One region of the Variovorax sp. SRS16 genome, then DNA from elsewhere that is predicted to be linked to it. Evidence: riboswitches for the same ligand, from Rfam matches in the RefSeq annotation. Region 1 holds a riboswitch; the other holds the start of a gene.
What was found. Region 1 has a riboswitch for S-adenosylhomocysteine ahead of ahcY (adenosylhomocysteinase). Riboswitches for the same ligand answer to the same signal wherever they lie in the genome.

Region 1 (3,378 bases):
ATCGGGCTGTCGAACCAATGCAGCACGCGCAGCGCGAGCGCCGCGCAGGCCTCGCGCAGGCGCTGCTCGACCACCGCATACAGCGCGGGATCGCGCACGATACCGCCCTTGCCGACCTGCCCCGGCTGCAGCTCGAACTGCGGCTTGACCAGCATCAGCAGGTCGCCGCCCGGCGCCAGCAGCGGCACCAGCGCCGGCAGCACGAGCGTCTGCGAGATGAATGACAGATCGCCCACGATCAACCCGAAGCGCGCATCGGCGGGCGAAGACGCTGCCCAGGCCTCGGCGCCGAGCGTGCGCGCGTTGACGCCTTCGACGGCGGTCACGCGCGCATCCTCGCGCAGCCGCGCATGCAACTGGCCATGGCCCACATCGACGCCGATCACGTGCTCGGCACCCTGCTGCAGCAGGCAGTCGGTGAAGCCGCCGGTCGACTGGCCGACGTCGAGGCAACGCCTGCCGCGCGGATCGATGCCCGCGGCCGCGAGTGCGCCTTCCAGCTTGAGCCCGCCGCGCGAGACATAGCGCGCCTCGGCCGCATCGAGCAGCTCGAGTTCGGCGTCCACAGGGATCTCGTCGCGGTTCCTGGCGACCGTGCGCCAGTCCGCGCCGTCGCGCCAGCGCAGACCGCCCGCGATCAGCCGCACGGCCTGCGAGCGCGACGCGGCAAGGCCGCGTTCGACGAGCAACTGATCGGCGCGCAAAGCGCTACGCGAGTGGGCGTTTCAGTAGCGGTAGGTGTCCGGCTTGTACGGGCCGTTCTTGTCGACACCGATGTAGGCCGCCTGCGCATCGGTCAGCTCGGTCAGCATCGCGCCGACCTTCTTCAGATGCAGGCGCGCGACCTTCTCGTCCAGGTGCTTGGGCAGCACGTAGACCTTGCCGGCATGGTAGGCGTCGGGCTTGGTGAACAGCTCGATCTGCGCGATGGTCTGGTTGGCGAACGACGACGACATCACGAAGCTCGGATGGCCCGTGCCGCAGCCCAGGTTCACGAGCCGGCCCTTGGCCAGCAGGATGATCTTCTTGCCATCGGGGAAGGTGATGTGGTCGACCTGCGGCTTGATCTCTTCCCACTCGTACTTCTCAAGCGAGGCGACGGCGATCTCGTTGTCGAAGTGGCCGATGTTGCAGACGATCGCCTGGTCCTTCATGGCGGCCATGTGCTCGTGGCGGATCACATCGCGGTTGCCGGTGGTGGTCACGAAGATGTCGGCCTTGTCGGCCGCGTACTCCATGGTCACGACCTTGTAGCCTTCCATCGCGGCCTGCAGCGCGTTGATCGGGTCGATCTCGGTCACCCACACCTGCGCGCTCAGTGCGCGCAGCGCTTGCGCCGAGCCCTTGCCGACGTCGCCATAGCCAGCCACGCAGGCCACCTTGCCGGCGATCATCACGTCGGTCGCGCGCTTGATGCCGTCGACCAGCGATTCGCGGCAGCCGTAGAGGTTGTCGAACTTGCTCTTGGTGACCGAGTCGTTGACGTTGATGGCTCGGAACAGCAGCGTGCCCTTGGCGCTCATCTCGTTGAGGCGGTGCACGCCGGTGGTGGTCTCTTCGGTCACGCCGATGATCTCGGCCGACTTGCGCGTGTACCAGGTTGCGTCGAGCGCGAGCTTGGCCTTGATCGCGGCGTAGAGGATGCGTTCCTCGTCGCTGGTCGGGTTGGCGAGCACGCCCTGGTCCTTCTCGGCGCGCTGGCCCAGGTGCATCAGCAGCGTGGCATCGCCGCCGTCGTCCAGGATCATGTTCGGGCCTTCGCCCTTCGAATCCTTGGCGCCGAATTCGAAGATGCGGTGCGTGTAGTCCCAGTAGTCCTCGAGCGATTCGCCCTTGATCGCGAACACCGGCGTGCCGGCGGCCGCGATGGCGGCGGCGGCATGGTCCTGCGTCGAGAAGATGTTGCACGAGGCCCAGCGCACGTTGGCGCCGAGCGCCTGCAGCGTCTCGATCAGCACCGCGGTCTGGATCGTCATGTGCAGCGAGCCGGTGATGCGTGCGCCCTTGAGCGGCTGGCTCTTGGCGAATTCCTCGCGGATCGCCATCAGGCCGGGCATCTCGGTCTCGGCGATGCGGATTTCCTTGCGGCCCCAGGCAGCGAGCGACAGGTCGGCGATCGCCTGATCGGCGCTGGCCACGGGAGAAGATGCGGATTTGAGAACGGCGCTCATGAAAACTCCAAAACAAGTTTGAGTGATGCCACTGCCTTCGGGGATGACCGGAGAGGGACTCACCGCGAGAACAGCGGGTGAGCGTGGTTGCGATGATGGTCCGAGCCTCACGCCTGATGGCGCTGCAACGCTCCTCGGAGCGCGCATTTTAGCGCGCCCGGATGGGCCGTGTGGTCAGCAGCGGCTCCCGGATCGGCCTGGACTGCGTCGCCCTCCCCCAAACTCCACCGCCACCATGCTGGCCGGGCGCAACGGCTTCCAGCCGCCGCCGTGAGCGCGCGGTGCCCGCGGCACGCGCGAGGGGCGCTCGGTAAAATCGCTGGTTTTGCCTCGACTGCCCGCGCCCGTGAGCGCGCATCGCGTTCACTTCCATGACCTTCGCCTCCGAAACCCGCCGCCGCCGCACCTTCGCGATCATCTCCCACCCGGACGCCGGCAAGACCACGCTGACCGAGAAGCTGCTGCTGTTCTCCGGCGCGATCCAGATCGCCGGCTCGGTCAAGGCGCGCAAGGCCACGCGGCACGCCACTTCCGACTGGATGGAGATCGAGAAGCAGCGCGGCATCTCGGTCGCCTCCTCGGTGATGCAGATGGTCTACCGCGACCACGTCATCAACCTGCTGGACACGCCCGGCCACAAGGACTTCTCCGAAGACACCTACCGCGTGCTGACCGCGGTCGATTCGGCGCTGATGGTGATCGATGCCGCCAACGGCGTCGAGGCGCAGACGCGCCGGCTGATCGAGGTCTGCCGCCAGCGCGACACACCCATCATCACCTTCGTCAACAAGATGGACCGCGAGGTGCGCGAGCCGCTCGAGCTGCTCGACGAGATCGAGCGCGAACTCGGCATGCCCTGCGTGCCGATGACATGGCCCGTCGGCCAGGGCAAGTCCTTCGGCGGCATCATCAACCTGCGCACCGAAGTGATGACCGTCTTCGAATCGGGCAGCGAGCGCCTGCCGCAGGATTTCGACGCCATGCCGCTGACCGATCGCGACGCGCTGCACAAGCGCTTCGGCCGCGAGTTCGACACCGCGATGGAAAGCATGGAACTCGCCACCGGTGCCTCGCCCACCTGGGACCGCGAGGCCTTCCTGGCCGGCAGGCAGACGCCCGTGTTCTTCGGCTCCGGCGTCAACAACTTCGGCGTGATGGAAGTGCTCGATGCATTGGTGGACCTCGCGCCGCCGCCGCAGTCGCGCAC
Region 2 (3,378 bases), 4.6 Mb from region 1:
TGCGCTTGGCATCGGCATACACGCGCACGGCCTCGGTGCCGACCACCTCGTCCTTGAGGATCGCGGGGAACGGGCCGGCGAGGTCCCAGGTCTGGAAGAACGGGCCCCAGTCGATGTACTTCACCAACTCGGTGAGGTCGAAGTTCTTGAACATGCGCCGGCCGATGAACTTGGGCACCGGCGGCTGGTAGGCCGACCAGTCGATGGGCGTCTTGTTGGCGCGCGCCTTGGCGATCGGCCACAGCGGCACCTGCTTCTTGTTGGCATGCTGCAGCCGCACCTTGTCGTAGTCGGCATTGATCTCGTCGATGTAGTTCGTGGCCTGCTCGGAGAGCAGCGACTGCGCGACGCTCACGCTGCGCGAGGCATCGGGCACGTAGACCACCGGGCCCTCGTAGTGCGGCGCGATCTTGACGGCGGTGTGCACGCGGCTGGTGGTGGCGCCGCCGATCAGGAGCGGGATCTTCTTGATGCGGAAATGATCGTCCTTCTGCATCTCGCCGGCGACGTACTGCATCTCCTCGAGGCTGGGCGTGATCAGGCCCGACAGGCCGACGATGTCCGCGCCCTCCACCTTGGCACGCGCGAGGATCTCGTGGCACGGGACCATGACGCCCATGTTCACCACTTCGAAGTTGTTGCACTGCAGGACCACGGTCACGATGTTCTTGCCGATGTCGTGCACGTCGCCCTTGACGGTGGCGATGACGATCTTGCCCTTGGTGCGCACGTCGCGGCCCGCGGCCTCGTCCTGGCGCTTCTCTTCCTCGATGTAGGGCAGCAGGTGCGCCACCGCCTGCTTCATCACGCGCGCCGACTTCACCACCTGCGGCAGGAACATCTTGCCGGCGCCGAACAGGTCGCCGACGACGTTCATGCCGTCCATCAGCGGGCCTTCGATCACGTGCAGCGGCCGGCCGCCCTTGGCGAGGATGCCGCGGTAGGCCTCCTCGGTGTCGTCGACGATGAAGTCGGTGATGCCGTGCACCAGCGCATGCGACAGGCGCTGCTCGACCGACACCGGCTGCTCGGGCGTGCCGCGCCATTCGAGCTTCTTGCTCTCGTCCTTGGCGCCGCTCTTGGCGGTCTCGGCCACCTCGACCAGGCGCTCGCCGGCATCGGGGCGGCGGTTGAGCACCACGTCCTCGACGCGCTCGCGCAGCGTGGGCTCGAGGTCGTCGTAGACGCCGACCATGCCGGCGTTGACGATGCCCATGTCCATGCCGGCCTGGATCGCGTGGTAGAGGAACACCGTGTGGATCGCCTCGCGCACCGGGTCGTTGCCGCGGAAGCTGAAGCTCACGTTGCTCACGCCGCCCGACACCTTGGCGCCCGGCAGGTTCTCTTTGATCCAGCGCGTGGCGTTGATGAAGTCGACCGCGTAGTTGTTGTGCTCCTCGATGCCGGTGGCGATCGCGAAGATGTTGGGGTCGAAGACGATGTCCTCGGGCGGGAAGCCGATCTCGTCGACCAGGATGCGGTAGGCGCGCTCGCAGATCTGGATCTTGCGTTCGTAGGTGTCGGCCTGGCCTTGTTCATCGAAGGCCATCACGACCGCCGCGGCGCCGTAGCGGCGCACCAAGCTGGCCTGGCGCTTGAATTCGTCCACGCCTTCCTTCATCGAGATCGAGTTGACGATGCCCTTGCCCTGGATGCAGCGCAGGCCGGCCTCGATCACCTCCCACTTGGAACTGTCGACCATGATCGGCACGCGCGCCACGTCGGGCTCGCTCGCGATCAGATTCAGGAAGCGCACCATCGCGGCCTTGCTGTCGAGCATGGCCTCGTCCATGTTGATGTCGATCACCTGCGCGCCGTTCTCGACCTGCTGGCGCGCCACCGCCAGCGCTTCCTCGAACTGGCCGTTGAGGATCATGCGCGCGAAGGCCTTCGAACCGGTGACGTTGGTGCGCTCGCCGATGTTGACGAACAGCGTGCCTTCACCGATCTGCACCGGCTCCAGGCCGGACAGTTTCATGGGAGGGACATCGGGAAAGGAGGACATGGACGGCTCACCTGGAAAAGACATGGGTCAGGTGAGCGTCGTTGCATGGCGCGCCGTGGATACGGCCCGGGGCCCGAGCCTGACGCTCGGCAAGGCCGAGCGTTGCAACGCTCCTCGGGCAGGAGCCGCGATTTTAAAGCGATCGTCGAGCGAGGGGTATTGCCCTCTCTCCCGGAGGGAGAGGGAAAAGACGCGTTACTTTGCAGTGGGCATCACGAACTCGGCCCCCTTGCCGATGCTCTCCGGCCAGCGCTGCATGATCGACTTCTGCTTGGTATAGAAGCGCACGCCCTCTTCGCCATACGCATGCATGTCGCCGAACAGCGAGCGCTTCCAGCCGCCGAAGCCGTGCCAGGCCATCGGCACCGGGATCGGCACGTTGATGCCCACCATGCCGACCTGGATGCGGCGCGCGAACTCGCGCGCCACGTTGCCGTCGCGCGTGAAGCACGAGACGCCATTGCCGAACTCGTGGGCATTGATCAGGTCCACCGCTTCCTTCAGGTCGTGCACCCGCATGCAGGACAGCACCGGCCCGAAGATCTCTTCCTTGTAGATGCGCATGTCGGGCGTGACCTGGTCGAACAGCGTGCCGCCCATCCAGAAGCCGGCCTCGCAGCCCTGGCCGGCGCTCTTGCCGTCGAAGCCGCGGCCGTCGACCAGCAGGCGTGCGCCTTCCTTCTCGCCCAGCGCGATGTAGCCGCTGATGCGCTCATGGGCCGCGCGCGTGACGATCGGGCCCATCTCGGCGTCGAGGTTCGTGCCATTGAGGATCTTCAATTGCTTCGCGCGCTCGACCAGGCGCGGCATGATCTTGTCGGCCGCATCGCCCACCAGCACCGCGACGCTGATCGCCATGCAGCGCTCGCCGGCCGAGCCGTAGCCCGCGCCGATCAGCGCATCGACGGTCTGGTCGATGTCGGCATCGGGCATCACCACCATGTGGTTCTTGGCGCCGCCGAGCGCCTGCACGCGCTTGCCGTGGCGCGCGCCGGTCTCGTAGATGTAGTTGGCGATCGGCGTCGAGCCGACGAAACTGATGGCGCGCACGTCGGGATGTTCCAGCAGCGCATCGACCGCCTCCTTGTCGCCCTGCACGACGTTGAAGACGCCGTCGGGCAGGCCCGCTTCCTTGAGCAGTTCGGCCATGCGCAGCGAGGCGCTCGGGTCCGTCGGGCTGGGCTTGAGGATGAAGGTGTTGCCGGCCGCGATCGCGACCGGGAACATCCACATCGGCACCATCACCGGGAAGTTGAAGGGCGTGATGCCCGCCACCACACCGAGCGGCTGGCGCAGCGTCCAGTTGTCCATGCCGGTGGAGACCTGGTCGGTGAAGTCGCCCTTGAGCAGTTGCGGAATGCCGCAGGCGAACT

Region 2: linked by a shared signal. The riboswitch ahead of metH (methionine synthase) and the one ahead of ahcY (adenosylhomocysteinase) in region 1 are both predicted to bind S-adenosylhomocysteine.

The regions. Positions count from the first base shown of each region.
Region 1 covers NZ_LR594666.1:4,755,547-4,758,924, forward strand. The annotation lists gene E5P2_RS23030 (TlyA family RNA methyltransferase) at 1-704, opposite strand, end outside; gene ahcY (adenosylhomocysteinase) at 726-2,171, opposite strand; S-adenosyl-L-homocysteine riboswitch at 2,244-2,313, opposite strand; gene E5P2_RS23040 (peptide chain release factor 3) at 2,543-3,378, shown strand, end outside.
Region 2 covers NZ_LR594666.1:201,893-205,270, reverse strand. The annotation lists gene metH (methionine synthase) at 1-1,978, opposite strand, end outside; S-adenosyl-L-homocysteine riboswitch at 2,032-2,127, opposite strand; gene E5P2_RS01000 (CoA-acylating methylmalonate-semialdehyde dehydrogenase) at 2,201-3,378, opposite strand, start outside.